2 regions of the Crystallibacter crystallopoietes genome follow, and region 1 is predicted to be linked to the other one. Evidence: riboswitches for the same ligand, from Rfam matches in the RefSeq annotation. Region 1 holds a riboswitch; the other holds the start of a gene.

Region 1 (9,307 bases):
AACCCAGACCTCGCCCATGTGGGAGAGGTCGAACAGGCCCGCGGCCTTGCGCACAGCGTGGTGCTCGGCCAGTTCGCTCTGGTACTTCAGTGGCATCTGCCAGCCGCCGAAGTCCGTAAAGGACGCGCCAAGCTTCTGGTGCTCTTCATACAGGGCGGTGTACTGCTTCGTAGCGGTTTCAGCGCTCATGGTCTGGAACCTTCCTCTAGTTTGCGAACTCTTCAATGGGCGGGCAGGAGCAGACCAGATTACGGTCGCCGGCGGCGCCGTCGATGCGTCCCACCGGCGCAAAGTACTTGTCCTGCTTCAGACCCGGCACCGGGAAGACGCCCTGTTCACGGGAGTACTTGCGGTCCCAGTCGCTGCTGATGGCGGCTGCTGCAGTGTGCGGGGACAGCCGCAGCGGGCTCTCCTCGACGCTGAAGTCGCCCTTGATGACCTGGTCGATCTCGCCACGGATGGCGATCATGGCTTCGATGAAGCGCTCGATCTCGGCGAGGTCTTCGGACTCGGTCGGCTCGACCATCAACGTACCCGCCACCGGGAAGGACAGCGTCGGGGCGTGGAAGCCGAAGTCGATCAGGCGCTTGGCAACATCCTCGGCGGTGACGCCGGACTTGGCGGTGAGTTCGCGCAGGTCCAAGATGCACTCATGTGCCACCAGACCGTCGTTGCCCGTGTACAGCACGGGGAAGTACTCGTTCAGACGGGAGGCAATGTAGTTGCCCGCCAGCAGTGCGGTCTTGGTCGCGTTGGTCAGCCCTTCGCCACCCATCATGGCCACGTAGGCCCAGGAGATCGGCAGCACGCCGGCGGAGCCGTACTCGGAAGCGGACACCGGTACGCCCTTGCCTTCGTGCTCGGCCAGTGCGGCGTTGCCGGGCAGGAACGGCACCAGGTGCTCGGCCACGGCGACCGGGCCGACGCCGGGGCCGCCGCCGCCGTGCGGGATGCAGAAGGTCTTGTGCAGGTTCAGGTGCGACACGTCGCCACCGAACTTGCCCGGCTGCGCCAGTCCCACGAGGGCGTTGAGGTTGGCGCCGTCGATGTAGACCTGGCCGCCGGCCGCATGCACAGCGTCGCAAACCTCACGGACGTCGGCGTCGTACACCCCGTGCGTGGACGGGTAGGTGATCATGATGGCGGACAGGCTGTCCTTGTGCTGCTCGATCTTGGCGTTCAGATCGCTGTGGTCGATGGTGCCGTCCTGGGCGGTAGCGACAACGACAACCTTCATGCCTGCGAGCACAGCCGAGGCCGCGTTGGTGCCGTGGGCCGAGGCCGGAATCAGGCAGACGTTGCGCTGCTCATCGCCGCGGGACAGGTGGTAGCGGCGGATGGCCAGCAGCCCGGCGTATTCGCCCTGGGATCCGGCGTTCGGCTGGATGGAGACGCCTGCGTAGCCGGTGATGGTGGACAGGCGTGCTTCCAGGTCCTCGATCAGTTCGCGCCAGCCCTTGGTCTGGTGCGCCGGAGCAAAGGGGTGGATGGAGGCGAACTCCGGCCAGGTCATGGATTCCATCTCGGCCGTGGCGTTGAGCTTCATGGTGCAGGAGCCCAGCGGGATCATGGTCCGGTCCAGGGCCAGGTCGCGGTCCGAAAGGCGGCGCAGGTAGCGCAGCATCTGGGTTTCGGAGCGGTGGCTGTGGAAGACCGGATGCTGCATGTAGGAAGAGGTGCGCTGCATGCCCTGCTCCAGGCCGAAGCCTTCCGGCTCGGCTGATAGGCCCGCCGCGATGTCCTCGGCGGCACCGGCCACGCCGAATGCCTCTGCGACAGCAGACAGGTGCTCCGCCGTCGTCGATTCGCCCGTGGAGATGCCCACGTGATCGGCGTCGATGACGCGCAGGTTGATGCCCTTGGCCTCAGCGGCCTTGATGACGTCGGCAGCCTTGCCCGGGACCTTGACCGTCAGGGTGTCGAAGAAGTGCTCGCTGACCAGTTCCAGCCCGGCGCCCTTGAGGACGGAGGCGAGGGCACGGGTCTGATTGTGCGCACGTTGGGCGATCGCCTTCAGGCCTTCCGGTCCGTGGTAGACGCCGTACATACCGGCGACGATGGCCAGCAGCGCCTGCGCGGTGCAGATGTTGGACGTGGCCTTCTCGCGGCGGATGTGCTGTTCGCGCGTCTGCAGTGCCAGGCGGTACGCAGGCAGGCCGGCGTTGTCCTTGGAGACTCCCACGAGGCGGCCGGGCAGCTGGCGCTCCACGCCCTTGTGCACGGCCATGTAGGCGGCGTGCGGTCCGCCGAAGAACAGCGGAACACCGAAACGCTGGGTATTTCCGACGGCGATATCCGCGCCCTGTTCGCCGGGAGGCGTGATCAGAGTCAGCGCCAGCAGATCCGCGGCCACGGTGACCATGGCGCCGCGTTCCTTCGCATCCGCGATCACCTTGCTGTGGTCGGCCACATGGCCGGACACACCCGGCTGCTGCAGCACAATGCCGGAGATCTCGCCCTCGGGCAGCCCAGCGGAGAGGTCGGCCACCTCAATCTCGAAGTCCAGTGCTTCGGCGCGGCCCTTGACGATGGCGATGGTCTGCGGCAGCAGGTCTGCGTCCAGGACGGTCTTGCCGTCGGCATGCTTCTTGTTGGCACGGCGCATCAGCAGCACGGCTTCAGCCACGGCGGTGGCTTCGTCCAAGAGGGAGGCGTTGGCGATTTCCAAGCCGGTCAGGTCGGAAACCATGGTCTGGAAATTCAGCAGCGCCTCGAGCCGGCCCTGGGAGATTTCCGGCTGGTAGGGCGTGTAGGCGGTGTACCAGGCCGGGGATTCCACCACATTGCGGCGGATCACCGGCGGCGTAATCGTGTCATAGTAGCCCTGCCCGATCATCTGCACGGCCGTGATGTTCTTGGCGGCGAGGGCGCGCAGATCAGCGAGGACCTCGGCTTCGCTGCGGGCAGCCGGCAACTCAAGCGGCGCGCTCTGGCGGATGTTCGCCGGAACTGCCGTGTCGACCAGGTCTTCGAGGCTAGTGTAGCCAAGCTGCTTGAGCATGGTCTCGGCGTCGCTGTTGCGCGGGCCGATGTGGCGCTCGGCAAATGTCGCAATGGTGGGTTGAACCGTCATGAAGGAACTCCAGTTATTGGCTGGCACGGTTGTACCAGGTGGATCGGGTTCCTCCCCGCTCTGTATTGGACCTGAGAGATTCCGCGGAAACTTTTCCAAGTTCCGCTTGCACCGTCGGTGAGCCGAGCCGTTAAGGTCGACTGCTTTCCAGAGTTGCCTGTCTGCGGCGGTACAGGGGCCTGAGAGATTCCTGGGGAGGTATTGCTCCTACGGCGCCCGCTGACATTCATCCAGCAGGACTCTCCCGCCGCAATTCGAAGGCATTATGCAGTTATGACACTTTTGAAGTGCGTTCTATCTTCTTGAATGGTAGCCGGTGAGGGCGAACACAAACAAGGCGGCCAGCATTAACCGCGTGCTTCGCGGAGCTGGACCATTCCTTTAACATAGGCGGCCTGCCCGGCGTGCTCCAAACAGTCGTCAATGACGCTGACAAGCCGGACGCCGAGGGTAACGTGCGGGTCCCAGCGCGTATCCACAATCCGGTCCAGCTCGTCTTCGGTCAGCGAACCGATGAACTCGAGGCTTTGGCGGTGCACCGCGTCGAAATACTCGGCCAGCAGGCTTCCGGATTCCACCGTGACGGCGCTGACCTGCTCCGACGTGTGGCCGTAGCCGGTTTCACGTGTGTCCAGCGGAAGGCCGAACAGTTCCGCCCAACCGCCTGAAGTCCAGCGCTGCTCCACACCGGCGACATCGGCAATGTGATCGTCCTGGATCCGGGTCAAATGCCAGATCAGCCAGGCGATCGAGTTGCCGGTCCCTCCGGGCCGTTCGGCCAGTTGGTCCGGGTCCAGTCCATCAAGCACCTCGTGGACCCGTTCCTGGATCCGGCCAAAAGCGTCTGCCAGCAGATCGTTGAACTTCATCTTCGCTCCTCGTAGATCCGGGATTGGCGGCAACGAACCCAGCCTATGCCTTACGCCCGCGGATGGTCCTCCAGATAGCGCGGTTTGCTGACAATGAAAGCACCGACGACGAGGACGACGAGCGATACGGCGAGCAGGCCGAACGATGTTGCCCACGTTCCGGTGATGTCTTTAAGCAGCCCGAAGGTCAGCGGCCCAAGGCAGGCAACGGAGTAGCCGATGCCTTGGGCAAAGCCGGAAAGCGCCCCCGAACCGGCGGTGGTCCTGGTCCGCAGGTTGACCAGCAGCAAGGCCATGGCAAATGTTCCCTGTCCCAGTCCTGCCAGCGTGATCCAGAGGATCGTGCCCGATGACGGTGACAGCAGCAGGCCCGCATATCCGCCGGCGTAGCAAAGCACGAACAGGGCTGCGAGCGGGAAGGGATTGCGCATTCTGGCGGCCAGGTAAGGAACCAGGAGGCTGGTCGGCAGGCCAAGGATGGCGTAATAGGACAGCAGGGTTCCACCCTCTGCCGCGTTCATCCCCGCGTCGAGCAGCAGCGGAGGCAGCCAGGTAAACATCGAGAAAGTGTTCGTGGACGTCCCGGCAAACACCATGGCCAGCCCCCAGGCCACCGGAGAGGACCAGACACGGACCTTCGCGTGGGGCACTGCGGCCAACGGGGGTTGAACGGCTTCTGCCCGCCGCGTTGCCCGCTCTCCCAGCAAAGTGGCCACCCACGGCCCGAGCGCCGCCAGGCTCACACCAGCCCAGATGCCGATCGACCAGCGCCAGCCGGACGTGTTTGCCAGCGGCACCGCCACCAACGGGCTGAAGGCGGTACTCACCGCCAGCAGGGTCACGTACAGGGAAGTCACCAGGCCGATACGGTCCGGGAAATACCGCTTGACCAGCGGCGGCATGACGATGTTGCCCAGCCCGTAACCCACCATGGTCACGGCGGAGAAGCCCAGGAACAGCGGCACGTCGGAGGCCAGCGCCCGTCCGATCTGGCCTGTCGCGGCCAGCACCAGCGAACCGAGCAGGACCGCGGGTATGCCGAGTTTTCTGATCAGTGCCGGGGTCGTAAAGCCTGCCAGGGCGAAGGCAGCGGTCGGCAGCATACCGAGAACGCCGATGGAGGCAGGGCCAAAGGGCAGCTCCTTGGAGATCTCCGCCAGCACGGGTGAAACACCCGAGACCGCGAGACGGAGGCTCAGTGCCATGATCAGGATGCCGGCGAGGACGATCAGGCGGCGCCGGCGAAGTCCGGGAACGGACGCGGTGTCCTTCGATACAGGCTGATTCGCAATCTGGGGTTGGTTTGTTCTAGGCACTCTGATTTCCGTCTGCAGGCAGGCTTGGCCGGCGGCTGGTGCCGGCTTCTTCACCATAGCTGTCTCGACGGCGGCCGCTGTCCCCACCTGAAGTCGGTTAACGCTCTCCGGAATCCTTGTCCCGGAAAAAGCCCTCCGTGCCCTGGGGACCGCGTTCGGCGCGACGGCCCTCTTGCTGCCGGGCGCTTTCCAGGGTGCGGTCCACCAGTTGCCGCCAGGGGCCGGTTACGTCTTGCTCGGGGAGGGAGGCCTCACGCTCGCCGGCGCTGATCCAGTACATGTAGCGGTCCGGCTGGTTCTGCGTCTGCGGGACATCGTCCCAAGGGCAGGATTCAATAATGGGCAGCCACTCGTCACGCAGTTCGGGCTGGCCCACTTCAACTGCCCAGCGCCTCGTCAGACCCGCGAATCCGCCGGTGCGCTTGACGCTGATCCTCATTCCAAGACGCCCACCTCAGTCCAGGCCGCCGTTACGGCCTTGAGTTCCTCTGAATCCTTACCGTAGCGGCTTTCCGCCGCACTTTCAGTAGCTGCCGCGAAACCTGCAAAGTCCGTATCCGCCACGACTTCCGTACCGGTGATTGTGTCGTACCAAATCAGGCCGGCGCGTTCCCAGGCGTTGCCGCCCAGGATCGAGGCCAGCCGGTAGAAGGCATGGTTGGGGATGCCGGAGTTCAGGTGCACTCCCCCGTTGTCGTCCGTGGTGTCGATGTAGTCCGCCATCGTGGCAGGCTGCGGATCCTTGCCGAGCACGTCGTCGTCGTACGCAGTGCCCGGTGCCTTCAGCGAGCGCAGGCCGTCGCCGCTGACCTGGTCGGTGAACAGGCCTTCGCCGATCAGCCAGCTCGCGTGGTCTGCACTGTGCCTCAGTTTGTACTGTTCCACCAAGGCGGCGAAGACGTCCGAAATCGACTCGTTCAACGCGCCGGGCTGGCCCTGGTAGACCAGGTTGGTGGTGTGTTGCGTGATGCCGTGGGTCAGTTCATGCCCGATGACGGACAGCGATTTGGTGAAGCGCTGGAAGACCCGCCCGTCGCCGTCGCCGAAAACCATCCGCGTGCCGTTCCAGAACGCGTTGTCATAGTCCTCGCCATAATGGACGGTGGCGCGAAGGATTCCGCCCCGGCCATCCAGCGCATTGCGTTGGTACGCGTCAGCGAAAAGCTCGAAGGTGGACCCCAACCCGTCGTAGGCTTCGTTGACCGCGACGTCTTCCACCGGGCCGTCGCCCTCGCTGCGCACGCGGATGCCGGGCAGCCGCTCCATGTTCTGGGCGTCATTGATCTGCCGGGTGGGATTCAGTCCTGTGGCCCGGATTCGCTGCGACGGCAGGAGGGTGGGCAGGGCCGGCATCTGCGCACGTTTGACGTTGCGGTTCCGGCGCATGGCAGCATCCCGGGCCAGGGCACGCTGGGCAGCTTCCGCCACAGGCAGCAGGGACCGGTCATCCAACCGGGCGAGCCGTCGGAGCAGGTACGGCGGAACAATAGAGCAGAACATGTGGACCTCCTTGCGTTGCCCCAAGCCTATGGTCCGGGTGTGACAACCTGTGGCAGCCACGGCATACGGGTATTCGTGCTCCATGACGGCCCGCTACGCTGGCAATACTCTGCCGAAATGATTAAGCGTGAGGGAACCGATGAAATCGAGCAAAATTGCCGTAACTTCTTTCCTGGCCCTGGTGGCCTTGACCGGTTGCACGACCGTAGGCACGTCCGGCGATGGCAGTTCCGCTTCGGCCTCGCAGTCCGACGAACCGTCACGTTTGGAGACTGTTGCAGACAGCGGCGTGCTCAAAGTGTGCACCACAGGAGACTATCGACCGTTCACGTATCTGGATCCAGGGACGGGGGAATACACCGGGATCGACATCGATATGGTTGAGGACTTGGCCCAGCGACTGGAAGTGGACGTTGAGTACGTCCCGACCACCTGGGCAACCTTGATGCCGGACTTTCTGGGCAAATGCGATATCGGCGTGGGCGGCATTTCCATCTCCTTGGAGCGGGCTGCCCAGGCGTTCTACACTGAGCCGACTCTGGACGAAGGCAAGACGCCGATCACGCTGTGCGAAAACGTTGAGAAGTACGACACTGTGGAGGAGATCAACCAGCCCGGTGTCCGTTCGATCACACCAATCGGCGGGACCAACGAGAAGTTCGCCGACGAACATTACCCCGATGGCGAGGTTATCCGTTACGAAGACAACAACACCATTTTTGATGAAATCATCGCTGGCCGCGCGGATGTCATGACGACGGACGCATCGGAAACAATGTGGGTGGCGAACGAACATCCGGAGCTCTGCGCCGTCCACCCTGACGAGCCATTCAACTTCTCGCAGAAGGCCTACTTACTTCCGCAGGACGACGTCGAATTTCGCGAATACGTGGACCAGTGGCTGAACATAGCCAAGAACGACGGCACCTATGACGCAGCCAAGGCCCCCTGGTTCGGCTAGAGCTACCCGCCGGATACGCTAAGGAAATGCCTGAGTCTGCCGCCACGCGCAAAAGAATGCCAACTTGGGCGATCATCGCCGTCCTGTGCCTGTCCGGAACAACAGTCTCGCTCCAACAGACAATGGTCATCCCGCTGCTGCCCGAGTTCGCGCAACTGCTCGACGTCTCCATCGACGATGTCTCCTGGCTGGTCACCGCCACGTTGCTGACCTCCGCCGTTGCGACACCGATCGTGGCCAGGCTGGCGGATATGTTCGGCAAGCGGCTGATGATGCTGGTCTGCATCATCCTGATGACAGCCGGTTCCGTGGTGGCCGCGCTCGGCGGCGACTTCGCCACTATAATTGTTGGCCGCGCCTTGCAGGGGTTCTCTTCGGCGTTGATCCCGGTAGGCATCAGCATCATGCGCGACGAACTCCCCCGGGAGAAGGTCGGCAGCGCGATTGCCCTGATGAGCGCCACGCTGGGCATCGGCGGCGCCCTCGGCCTGCCCTTGGGCGGAACCCTGTACCAGCAGGCCGGCTGGGAATCGGTGTTCTGGCTTTCCGCCGTCGTTGGTCTCGCGATTCTTGCCGCGGTCTACCTGGTGGTCTCGGAATCCGAGGTGCGGACCCGCGGCCGGTTCGATTTCCTCGGCGCCATCATGCTCTCCATCGCGCTGACCTCGCTCCTGCTGGCCATCTCCAAGGGTGGCAGCTGGGGCTGGGGCGACGAGCTGACCATAGCGCTGTTCATCCTGACGATCGTGGTCCTGGCAGTCTGGATTCCGTATTCGCTGAAGGTCAGCCAGCCCCTGGTCGACCTACGCACCTCGTCCCGGCGGCCGGTGCTGCTCACCAACATCGCCTCCGTCCTGGTAGGTTTTGCCCTGTTCGCCAACATGCTGCTGAGCACCCAGCAGCTGCAGCTGCCCGCTTCGGTGCCGCACGGGTTCGGGCTCGACCCCGTCACGGCCGGCTTGGCGATGGTTCCGTCCGGGCTGGCCATGGTTGCCTTCTCCCCCGTATCCGGCGCAATGATCAACCGCTTGGGCGGCAAGACCACGCTGATTGCCGGTTCGGCGATCATGGCCGTGGGGTACGTGGGCCGCGTGTTCGTCAGCGATTCGGTGACCGCGATCATTATTGGCTCCACCGTCGTCAGCGTCGGCTCCGCGGTGGCCTATGCCGCGATGCCGAGCCTGATCATGGCCAACGTGCCGATCACCGAGACGGCCTCCGCCAACGGCCTCAACGCGCTGCTGCGGGCCATCGGCACCTCGACTTCGAGCGCCGCCGTCGCAGCCGTCCTGGCGTCGGTAACGGTCAGCGTCAACGGCGGCGAGCTACCTGCCCTGGAGGCTTTCCAGGACGTGTTCTGGATTGCGGCCGTAGCCTCGCTCGTGGCCTGTGCCGTGGTGTGGTTCGTGCCCAGGTACGAGGCGGTGCCTGCGGCCGAAGGCGTTCCAGTCGAGACCGCTGCCCTCGCCGTTACCCAGGCCGGCAACAGCGCCGAAACCGTGGTGCACGGGCGCGTGCTGCACACCGACGACCAGCCCATTCCGCACGCCGTGGTCACGGTGATGAAGACCTCCGGCGAGCCTGTGGA
Region 2 (9,307 bases), 1.3 Mb from region 1:
CTTCCTTGGCGACCTGGAGTGCCGCCGCACGGCCGAGCCCGGATCCGGCGCCGGTGATAATGACGGATTTACCTGAGAACCTTTGCATGTTCTGCCTTCTTTCCCATTCGATGGACCGGCTGGTTGGCCGACCGCTATCTATGCAAACGCATGAATGCGGGCTAATCATCCAAAATCGGATGTGACTCTGCGGACATTACGCCGCCACGCCGCGGTTTTGTCCGTTGCACACCCGATTGCGGAGGTGCACTGGTTTGGTTTCCCTGCGTCTGGCAGTGTGGAAGAAGTCAGTACTGGCCGGTGCCTGCAGGATGATCAAGGAGATATCTCGATGGTCGATTCGCTTTCTTCGACGGAACACCTTGACGACGGTTCTGGTGGCGGCTCCGAAGCTGCCGACCCGGATGCCGTGCAGGAGGAGGCGCTTGAGGCGCACATCTCGGAGATCAACTTCGACGAGCAGTTCTATCCGGCTCGTCCGCGGGCTTTGCGCCCCAAGGCTCGGCGGCGCCACTTCAATCCGGGCCAGCCGCCGTTCGAGCCGGATGCCCGCAACACTGTTTATGTGGAGTGGCTGCGCAACCAGTCCATGCTCGGCGACGCCAAGGTGCTGGGCCGCCAGCTTTCGGGCCAGGCCAGCATGTGGCAGAACCCCTTCGCCTGGCCGAACCCGCGGGCCGCGGTGGAGCGGGCCTCGGTGTGGTTTACCGCCTACCCGCTGTCCTTCATGACCAAGCCCGGGCAGTCTTTCCTCGGGGCCTTGGGGGATCCTGGTCTGTGGGAGGCATTCGAGCAGATCGGCATCAACGCCATCCACACCGGACCCGTGAAACTGGCCGGCGGGCTCTCTGGCTGGGAGCAGACGCCGAGCGTGGACGGCCACTTCGACCGGATCAGCATGGCCATCGATCCGATGTTCGGCACCGAGGACGAGTTCCGCGAGATGTGCCAGGTCGCCAACGACCACGGCGGAACCATTGTGGATGACATCGTGCCCGGACATACCGGCAAGGGTGCGGACTTCCGGCTGGCCGAGATGAACTTCCGCGACTACCCGGGCATTTACCACATGATCGACATCCCCGAGTCGGACTGGCACCTGCTGCCGGAGGTGCCCGAGGGCGAAGACGCGGTCAATATCGACGCCGAAACCGAACGCGCCCTCCAGAAGGCCGGGTACATCATCGGCGAACTGCAGCGGGTCATTTTCTATGAGCCCGGAGTCAAGGAGACCAACTGGAGCGCCACCGGCCCGGTCCTGGACGTTACCGGCCAGATGCGGCGGTGGGTGTACCTGCACTATTTCAAGGCGGGCCAGCCGTCCATCAACTGGCTGGATCCCACCTTCTCAGGCATGCGCCTGGTGATGGGCGACGCCCTGCACTCGCTGGTGGACCTGGGCACCGGCGCGCTGCGGCTGGATGCCAACGGCTTCCTGGGCGTGGAGAAGAGTGCCGAGGAAACGCCGGGCTGGTCCGAGGGCCATCCCATTTCCGAGGCCGCGAACCAGATCATCGGCAGCATGGTCCGCAAGGTCGGCGGCTTCACGTTCCAGGAACTGAACCTGAGCATTGACGACATCAAGTCCACCTCCGCCAATGGCCCCGACCTGTCCTACGACTTTGTCACCCGCCCCGGCTACCACCACGCCCTGGTCACCGCGGATACCGAATTCCTCCGGCTGACCCTGCGTCTGGCCATGGAGATCGGCGTGGACCAGGCCTCCCTGGTCCACGCGCTGCAGAACCATGACGAACTGACCTACGAACTGGTGCACTTCACCACCAAGCACAAAGACGATATCTATGAGCTCGACGGCGAGGAACTGACCGGCGCGGAACTGGCCCTTAAAGTGCAGCAGACCTTGCGGGACGGCATTACCGGGGAGGCCGCACCTTATAACTTGGTCTTCACGGCCAACGGCATTGCGTGTACGACGGCGAGCGTGATCACCGCGGTGCTGGGCATCAAGGACCTGAGCACCATCACGCCGGAGCAGACCATCGAGGTCCGCAAGGTGCACCTGTTGCTGGCCATGTACAACGCGCTGCAGCCGGGCGTCTTCGCGCTCTCCGGGTGGGACCTGTGCGGCATGCTGACGCTGGACCGGTCGCAGGTGGCCCCGCTGCTGTCCCGCGGCGACACCCGCTGGATCAACCGGGGCGCCCACGACCTGATGGGAGTCAACCACACCGGACAGGCTCCGACCTCCGGAATGCCCAAGGCCGTCAGCCTGTACGGGACGTTGCCGGACCAGCTCGCGGACGAGTCCTCTTTCGCGCGGCAGCTAGCCAAAATTCTGGCCGTCCGGGAGCAGTACGGCATCGCCAAGAGCGCCCTGCTCGATGTTCCGGACGTCTCACACCGCGGCATGCTGGTCATGGTGCACCAGCTGGAATCGGGCGATTGCGAAGTCACCGTCCTGAACTTCTCTGACCAGGAGATGGCCGGCACGGTGCGCTCCGAGCAGTTGGAAACCGGAGCCTTGGTGACCGATCTGTTCAGCGGTGAAGAGGTGGGCAGTGTGGATGATCTGCACAGCTTCTATATCCAGCTGGAGCCGTACCAGGGAACCGCGCTGCTGGTGACCCTGCCCGAAGAAGAGGAGCCGGACACGGAGGCGGCGGCTGAGGCGGAAGCAGGCGCGGACAGGGACGCGGGCACGGCTGCCGGCTGAGCCTGCGGCGCAGGCACGTCAGCCCCTGTCACGTCCTGATCTGGGGTAATGCCCAGCGCGCTCCGAATGTGACCAGCATCTCACATGAAAACGCGGTAGGCGGGGAACCGGTTCGGTGGAACCGGCGTTACCTTTCCGTAACTTTGCCTACCCGAAGTGTGTGTGAAATATGGCTGAAGACTCCTCCGCCGAAGATAAGCCGAAACTCCTCGGCCTCAACGGTGCCCAAACTATTGCCTCCGCCCTGGCCGCTGTGACCTCGGCCTTCGCGGGTTCCTTCCTCGGTGTCGCGGGAACGCTGATCGGCGCTGCCCTTGGTTCGGTCATCGCCACGGTTGCCGCAGCCATCTACGCCAGGACGCTGAGTTCCGCCGCCGTCGCGGCCCGGAAGACCCTGCCCGTGCCGCGGCTGCGCGGCCTGCGCAACGGCGGCTTGCCTGCGAGCGACGACGGAACCGAGCGCGCCGGTGTTCCCAGTGCCGTCGCGGATTTCAAGGCCAAGCTCACTGCCCGCCGCTTTACGCCCCGGACCTGGGTGAAGATCGGAGTGGTCAGCGCAGCCTCCTTCCTGATCGCCATGGCAGGCATCACGATGATCGAACTGGGAACCAGCAAGCCCATTTCGGCTTTGGTTGCATCGTCGACCAGCAGCACCCCGGCCGCCGAGCAGCAGACAACCTTGGGCCGCGTCCTGACCGGAACCGCGGCCCCGGCCGAGGACGGAAGCGAAACCACGGAGCCCGGCGAGGCTGAGCCCGGGCAGGTCGACGACGGCGCCGGCCAGACCGGGACTACAGGCGAGACCTCCGGTGATACCTCCGGAACAGACGGATCAGCAATGGTCGAGGACCCGGCCACCGACCAGACCGACGGCACGGGGCCGGTGGAGACCGTGCCCGAACCGGTTCCGGCGCCCGGCTCCGAAACGGGCGAAGTAGCGGAGCCGGAAGTCGTCACCGACTCCGGCGCTGGCCAGCAGGATGCCGGGCAGGAAGCCGTGCCGGACGACAGTGGCGCCGTCGATCCGGCACCCGTGGACAGCGGTCTGACCGAAGGCGACCAGACCGGCACCGAGCAATAAGGCCTGCCCAGGCGACGCCGGCACTCAGGTGAGTGCCGGCGTCGTACATCGTCTGCAGCGGATCCGCCGCTGACTAGGCAGTAAAGAAATGATGTTGCGTTAGCTCCTCGCGTGCCGCTAATCTGTGTGAGGCGGGTCACGAAGCTGTGGCCCAACGCTTTTGATCTGCGGCGGGAGAGTCCTGCCGGTACGTTCGTCAGGCGCCGTAGGAGCAACTCCTCCCCAGGAATCTCTCAGGCCCACGTACCGCCGCGGCTAGGCAACTCTGGAAAGCAGCCGGGCAACCGGCTCACCGACGGTGCAAGCGGCCCCCACGGGGGCGGCGGAAACTCTCAGGTCCCAGACAGAGCGGGGAGGAACCCGAATCATCGTGGCGTGTTGTGCGCTGCCTGAAATATGGAGTTCCTTATGACCATCCAGTCACCGTCCACTTTCCAACAGGTCGTGTCCCCGAGCCTGAACAGCCAGCTGTCCGAGCTGGACCCCGAGGTCGCCGCCAAGATCGACGACGAGCTCACCCGCCAGCGCGACGGCCTGGAAATGATCGCCTCGGAGAACCACACCGCCGCCGCAGTTATGCAGGCGCAGGGCTCCGTGCTGACCAACAAGTACGCCGAAGGCTACCCGGGACGGCGTTACTACGGTGGCTGCGAGCACGTCGACGTCATCGAGCAGTTGGCCATCGACCGCGTGAAGGACCTGTTCGGGGCGGCCTACGCTAACGTCCAGCCGCATTCCGGTGCCCAGGCCAACGCGTCGGTCATGCACGCGCTGATCAAGCCCGGCGACACCATCATGGGGCTGAACCTGGCCCACGGCGGCCACCTGACCCACGGCATGCGGATCAACTTCTCCGGCAAGCTGTACAACGTGGTTCCGTACCAGGTCCGCGAAGAAGACCACCGGATCGACATGGTGGAAGTGGAGCGCCTGGCCCACGAGCACAAGCCGCAGCTGATCGTGGCCGGCTGGTCCGCCTACGCCCGCCAGTTGGACTTCGCCGAATTCCGCCGGATCGCCGACGCCGTCGGTGCCTACCTCATGGTGGACATGGCGCACTTCGCCGGCCTGGTGGCCGCCGGATTGCACCCCAGCCCGGTGCCGCACGCCCACGTTGTCACCTCCACCACGCACAAGACGCTGGCCGGCCCGCGCGGCGGCATCATCCTGACCAACGACGCCGACGTCGCCAAGAAGATCAACTCGGCAGTGTTCCCGGGCCAGCAGGGCGGGCCGCTGGAGCACGTCATCGCCGGCAAGGCCGTGGCCTTCAAGATTGCTGCATCGCCGGAGTTCAAGGAGCGCCAGGAGCGCGTGCTCGCTGGAGCAAGCATCTTGGCCGAACGCCTGATGCAGCCCGACGTCGCCGCCAAGGGCATCTCCGTGGTTTCCGGCGGCACGGACGTGCACCTGGTACTGGTGGACCTGCGCAACTGCGAACTGAACGGCCAGGAAGCCGAGGACCGCCTCGCGGCCATCGACATCACCGTCAACCGCAACGCCGTTCCGTTCGACCCGCGCCCGCCGATGGTCACCTCCGGCCTGCGGATCGGAACGCCCGCACTGGCTACCCGCGGCTTCGGCGAAGCGGCCTTCACCGAGGTAGCTGACATCATTGCTGAGGCGCTGATCGCCGACGACGAGGCAAGCCTCGCCGATCTGCGCCACCGCGTGGAGGCCTTGGCCGCCGCGCACCCGCTCTACCCGAACGTGGCACCGCTGGCAACGGCCGGCGCCTAACCGGGACTGGCAGGGACCGCGGGGCCCCTGCCCAGGGGCCGGCCGCATACATGGGGAAGCGGCCGGCGCCCTGACCAACCTGCATGCAACCCACAACCAGGGCCATGCAGCCATGCGAAATATCCTCGCTCTGAAGGAGTAGTAAATGAAAGATGCAACAGTGCAGTCATCCGGGGCACCCCATCTGGAAAGACAGCTGAGCAACCGCCACATCCAGCTGATTGCGATCGGCGGTGCCATCGGCACGGGGCTTTTCATGGGCTCGGGGAAAACGATCTCCGCGGCCGGACCCTCCGTCATCTTCGTCTACATGATCATCGGCTTCATGCTGTTCTTCGTGATGCGGGCGATGGGCGAGCTGCTGCTGTCCAATCTGCATTACAAGTCCTTCAGCGACTTCGCGGGCGACCTGCTCGGCCCCTGGGCCGGATTCTTTACCGGCTGGACCTACTGGTTCTGCTGGGTCGTGACCGGCATTGCCGACGTCATCGCCATCGCCGGCTACGCCAACGAACTGGTTCCAGGCATCCCGCTGTGGATTCCGGGCGTGTTCACGATCGCCGTCCTGCTGGTGCTGAACCTGGTCACGGTCAAGGCCTTCGGCGAGACCGAGTTCTGGTTCGCGCTGATCAAGATCGTCGCCATTGTGGCCCTGATCCTCACGGGTCTGTACATGATCCTTTCGGGCTTCAAGTCCGAGGCCGGCCCGGCCACTGTCGAAAACCTGTGGATCCACGGCGGCTTCTTCCCCAATGAGTTCATGGGCTTCGTGGCCGGCTTCCAGATCGCCGTGTTCGCCTTCGTGGGCATCGAACTGGTGGGTACCACCGCTGCCGAGACCAAGGATCCCGAGAAGAACCTGCCCAAGGCCATCAACTCGATTCCGGTCCGCATCCTGCTCTTCTATGTAGGTGCACTCATCATCCTCATGGCAGTCACTCCCTGGACCCAGTTCGAGGCCGGACACAGCCCCTTCATCGGCATGTTCTCGCTGGCCGGGCTGGGCATGGCAGCTACGGTGATCAACCTGGTGGTCCTGACCTCCGCCATGTCGAGCGCCAACTCCGGCATCTACTCAACTTCGCGCATGGTCTTCGGCCTGGCGCAGGACGGCGACGCTCCGTCGATCTTCAGCAAGCTGTCGGTGCAGAAGGTGCCGCGCAACGCGCTGTTCCTGACCTGTGTGCTGCTGTTCTCGTCCGTGGCCCTGCTCTACGCCGGTGACGACGTCGGCAAGGCCTTTGGCATGGTGACCACGGTTTCCGCCGTGTGCTTCATGTTCGTCTGGTCCATCATCCTGGCCAGCTACCTTGCCTTCCGCAAGCGCCGGCCCGGCCTGCATCAGGCTTCCAAGTTCAAGATGCCCGGTGGCCCGGTCATGGTGTGGGTGGTCTTCGCATTCTTCGGCTTCGTGCTGTGGGCGCTGACCACACAGCCGGATACGTTGCTGGCCCTGCTGATCACGCCCATCTGGTTCGCAGTGCTGGGCGCCGCGTGGGCGATCCTGCGCCGCAACCCGCTGCATGCAGCCCGCTACGAAACGTTCAAGGCAGGCGTCATCGCAGACCACGCCGAGGTGAAGGAAACCGCCTCCGTTTCCAGCTAACGACGGCGGAAAACTAACGACGGCGGAAAAGCGGCTACCTGACGGCGGCCGGGCATGGTGAATCCACCTGCCCGGCCGCCGTTCCGGCTTTCTAGAGCCGCCAAGCGGACTGGTAGCCGGTGTGGGTTTGGTAGGGGAGCGCCATGTGCTGCAGGAAGGTCAGCATGTAGTCGTAGTCGCTGGCGGGTTCGTGGTCCCAGTCAACGTCCCTCACATGGGCGATCATCCGCCGCTTGGCATCGCACTCGGCCAGATTCTGTATCAGGTGGTGCCGCAGGACCGTTTGTCCCACCATGCCGACATCGGTCATCAGCGCCCGTATCCGAGCCTCGTCCTGCTGGATCTTGGCGAGCAGGAAATCGATAAGATCACCCATGTGGCCATCTTGGACCATTCGGTGGGTTCAAGGCCATGGGCCATAATCGAGACCATGGGTATCACCGAGACAGATCTTGAGCACCTGCGCCGCTGCGTCGAGCTGGCACGCGAAGCACTCGAGGATGGCGACGAGCCGTTCGGCTCAGTCCTTGTCGACGCAGGGGGCCACGTACTTTTCGAGGACAGAAACCGGGTCAAGGATGGCGACCAGACGCGGCATCCGGAGTTCGAGATCGCGCGCTGGGCTGCTAGCAACATGGACCCGGCGGATCGTGCCGCGGCCACGGTCTACACCTCCGGCGAGCACTGCCCGATGTGCTCGGCCGCGCACGCCTGGGTCCGCTTGGGGCGGATTGTCTACGCGGCATCCTCCGAGCAGCTTGGCAACTGGCTGAAGGAGTGGGAAGTGGCACCGGGGCCGGTCAACCCATTGCCCGTCCAGACCATCGCCCCCGGAGTGGAGGTGGACGGACCGGCAATGGAGCTGGCTGAAGACGTCCAGGCGCTGCACCGGAAGTTCCACTTCCCCCAAGACCCTGCCTAGTTCCCGGCAGGGACCCCTGAATACACATGTGGCGAATCGCCCAGCTCCCATTGACCGCCACGCTCCGGTACTGTGCACTGTTGAGGTGGATACCCATCACAATGTGCTGATCATCGGCGGCGGCAACGCAGGCATATCGCTTGCCGCCCGGCTTCGGCGCTACAAGGTCGAGGATGTTGCGCTGGTCGAGCCGAGCCCGTGGCACTACTTCCAGCCGTTGTTTTCCCACATCGGTGCCGGGGCCGCCCAGATGAAGGAAGCGGTCCGTGAACAACGGAAGGTAATGCCGCGCGGGGTCGACTGGATCCGTGTCGCGGCGGCGGATATCCAACCTGATTACAACGCGGTGGTACTCGCTGACGGCCAGCGGGTGCACTACAACCAGCTGGTGGTTTGTCCGGGACTGCAACTGGACTGGCAAGCCGTCCCCGGGATGGCCGATGCCATCGAGTCCCCGTACGGAACGTCGAACTATGAGTCGCGGATGCCCACCAAAACCTGGGAGCTGGTCCGCCGCCTGCGCTCGGGAACTGCGGTTTTCACCCAGCCTCCGGGCCCGGCCAAGTGCGCCGGAGCAGCGCAGAAGATTGCCTACATGGCGTGCGACTTCTGGCGTGAGCAGGGCGTGCTGGGAGACATCAGGGTGGTGCTGGTGGTGCCAACGCCCACTGTTTATGGCGTCGACGGCGTTGATGGGGTGCTGGAGCGCAAAATCGCGGAGTACGGGATTGAGCTGCGGACCTCAACTACTGTGGACTCCGTAGACGCAGCGGAGCGGACCATCCGGCTGCAAGGCCCGGCCGGCGGCGAAGACCTCGGCTATGACTTGCTCCATGTAGTACCCCCGCAATCTGCGCCGGACTGGCTGAAGGCCACCACGTTGCCGGCCCCGGAGGACCAAAGCGGTTGTGTGGAAGTGGATCCGGAACTGCTACGGCACCCCCGCTACCCGAACGTCTGGTCCCTGGGCGATGCCGCCGCAACCCTGAACTCAAAGTGCGGCGGCGCCCTGCGCAAACAGGTCAAGATGCTGGCGCTGAATCTGAAGGCCGTGCTGGACGGGCGCGAGCCGGAAAACCGGTACAACCACTACGGCGTCTGCCCGTTCACGCTCACGCGCCACACCGTTCTTTTCGCCGAGTTCGACCATCAGTACCGCCCCATGCCCAGCATCCCGTGGCTGAATCCAGCCAAGGAGCGGCGCTGGGCATGGGTGCTGGACAGGCGGATCTTCCCTCAGGTCTACTGGCATCTGATTCTGAAAGGCAGGGCTTAAGGAGA

The links. Region 1 has a riboswitch for glycine ahead of gcvP (aminomethyl-transferring glycine dehydrogenase). Riboswitches for the same ligand answer to the same signal wherever they lie in the genome.
Region 2: linked by a shared signal. The riboswitch ahead of glyA (serine hydroxymethyltransferase) and the one ahead of gcvP (aminomethyl-transferring glycine dehydrogenase) in region 1 are both predicted to bind glycine.

What each region holds. Positions count from the first base shown of each region.
Region 1 is NZ_CP018863.1:690,320-699,626, forward strand. Features, by position in the region: gene gcvT (glycine cleavage system aminomethyltransferase GcvT) at 1-189, opposite strand, end outside; gene gcvP (aminomethyl-transferring glycine dehydrogenase) at 206-3,073, opposite strand; glycine riboswitch at 3,124-3,230, opposite strand; glycine riboswitch at 3,231-3,330, opposite strand; gene AC20117_RS03330 (mycothiol transferase) at 3,421-3,942, opposite strand; gene AC20117_RS03335 (MFS transporter) at 3,993-5,258, opposite strand; gene AC20117_RS03340 (protealysin inhibitor emfourin) at 5,356-5,697, opposite strand; gene AC20117_RS03345 (M4 family metallopeptidase) at 5,694-6,758, opposite strand; gene AC20117_RS03350 (transporter substrate-binding domain-containing protein) at 6,898-7,719, shown strand; gene AC20117_RS03355 (MFS transporter) at 7,746-9,307, shown strand, end outside.
Region 2 is NZ_CP018863.1:2,018,717-2,028,023, forward strand. Features, by position in the region: gene AC20117_RS09530 (SDR family oxidoreductase) at 1-88, opposite strand, end outside; gene treS (maltose alpha-D-glucosyltransferase) at 332-2,677, shown strand; gene AC20117_RS09540 (ICP22 family protein) at 2,847-3,758, shown strand; glycine riboswitch at 3,920-4,017, shown strand; gene glyA (serine hydroxymethyltransferase) at 4,167-5,498, shown strand; gene AC20117_RS09550 (amino acid permease) at 5,644-7,104, shown strand; gene AC20117_RS09555 (DUF6221 family protein) at 7,196-7,480, opposite strand; gene AC20117_RS09560 (nucleoside deaminase) at 7,535-8,026, shown strand; gene AC20117_RS09565 (NAD(P)/FAD-dependent oxidoreductase) at 8,112-9,302, shown strand.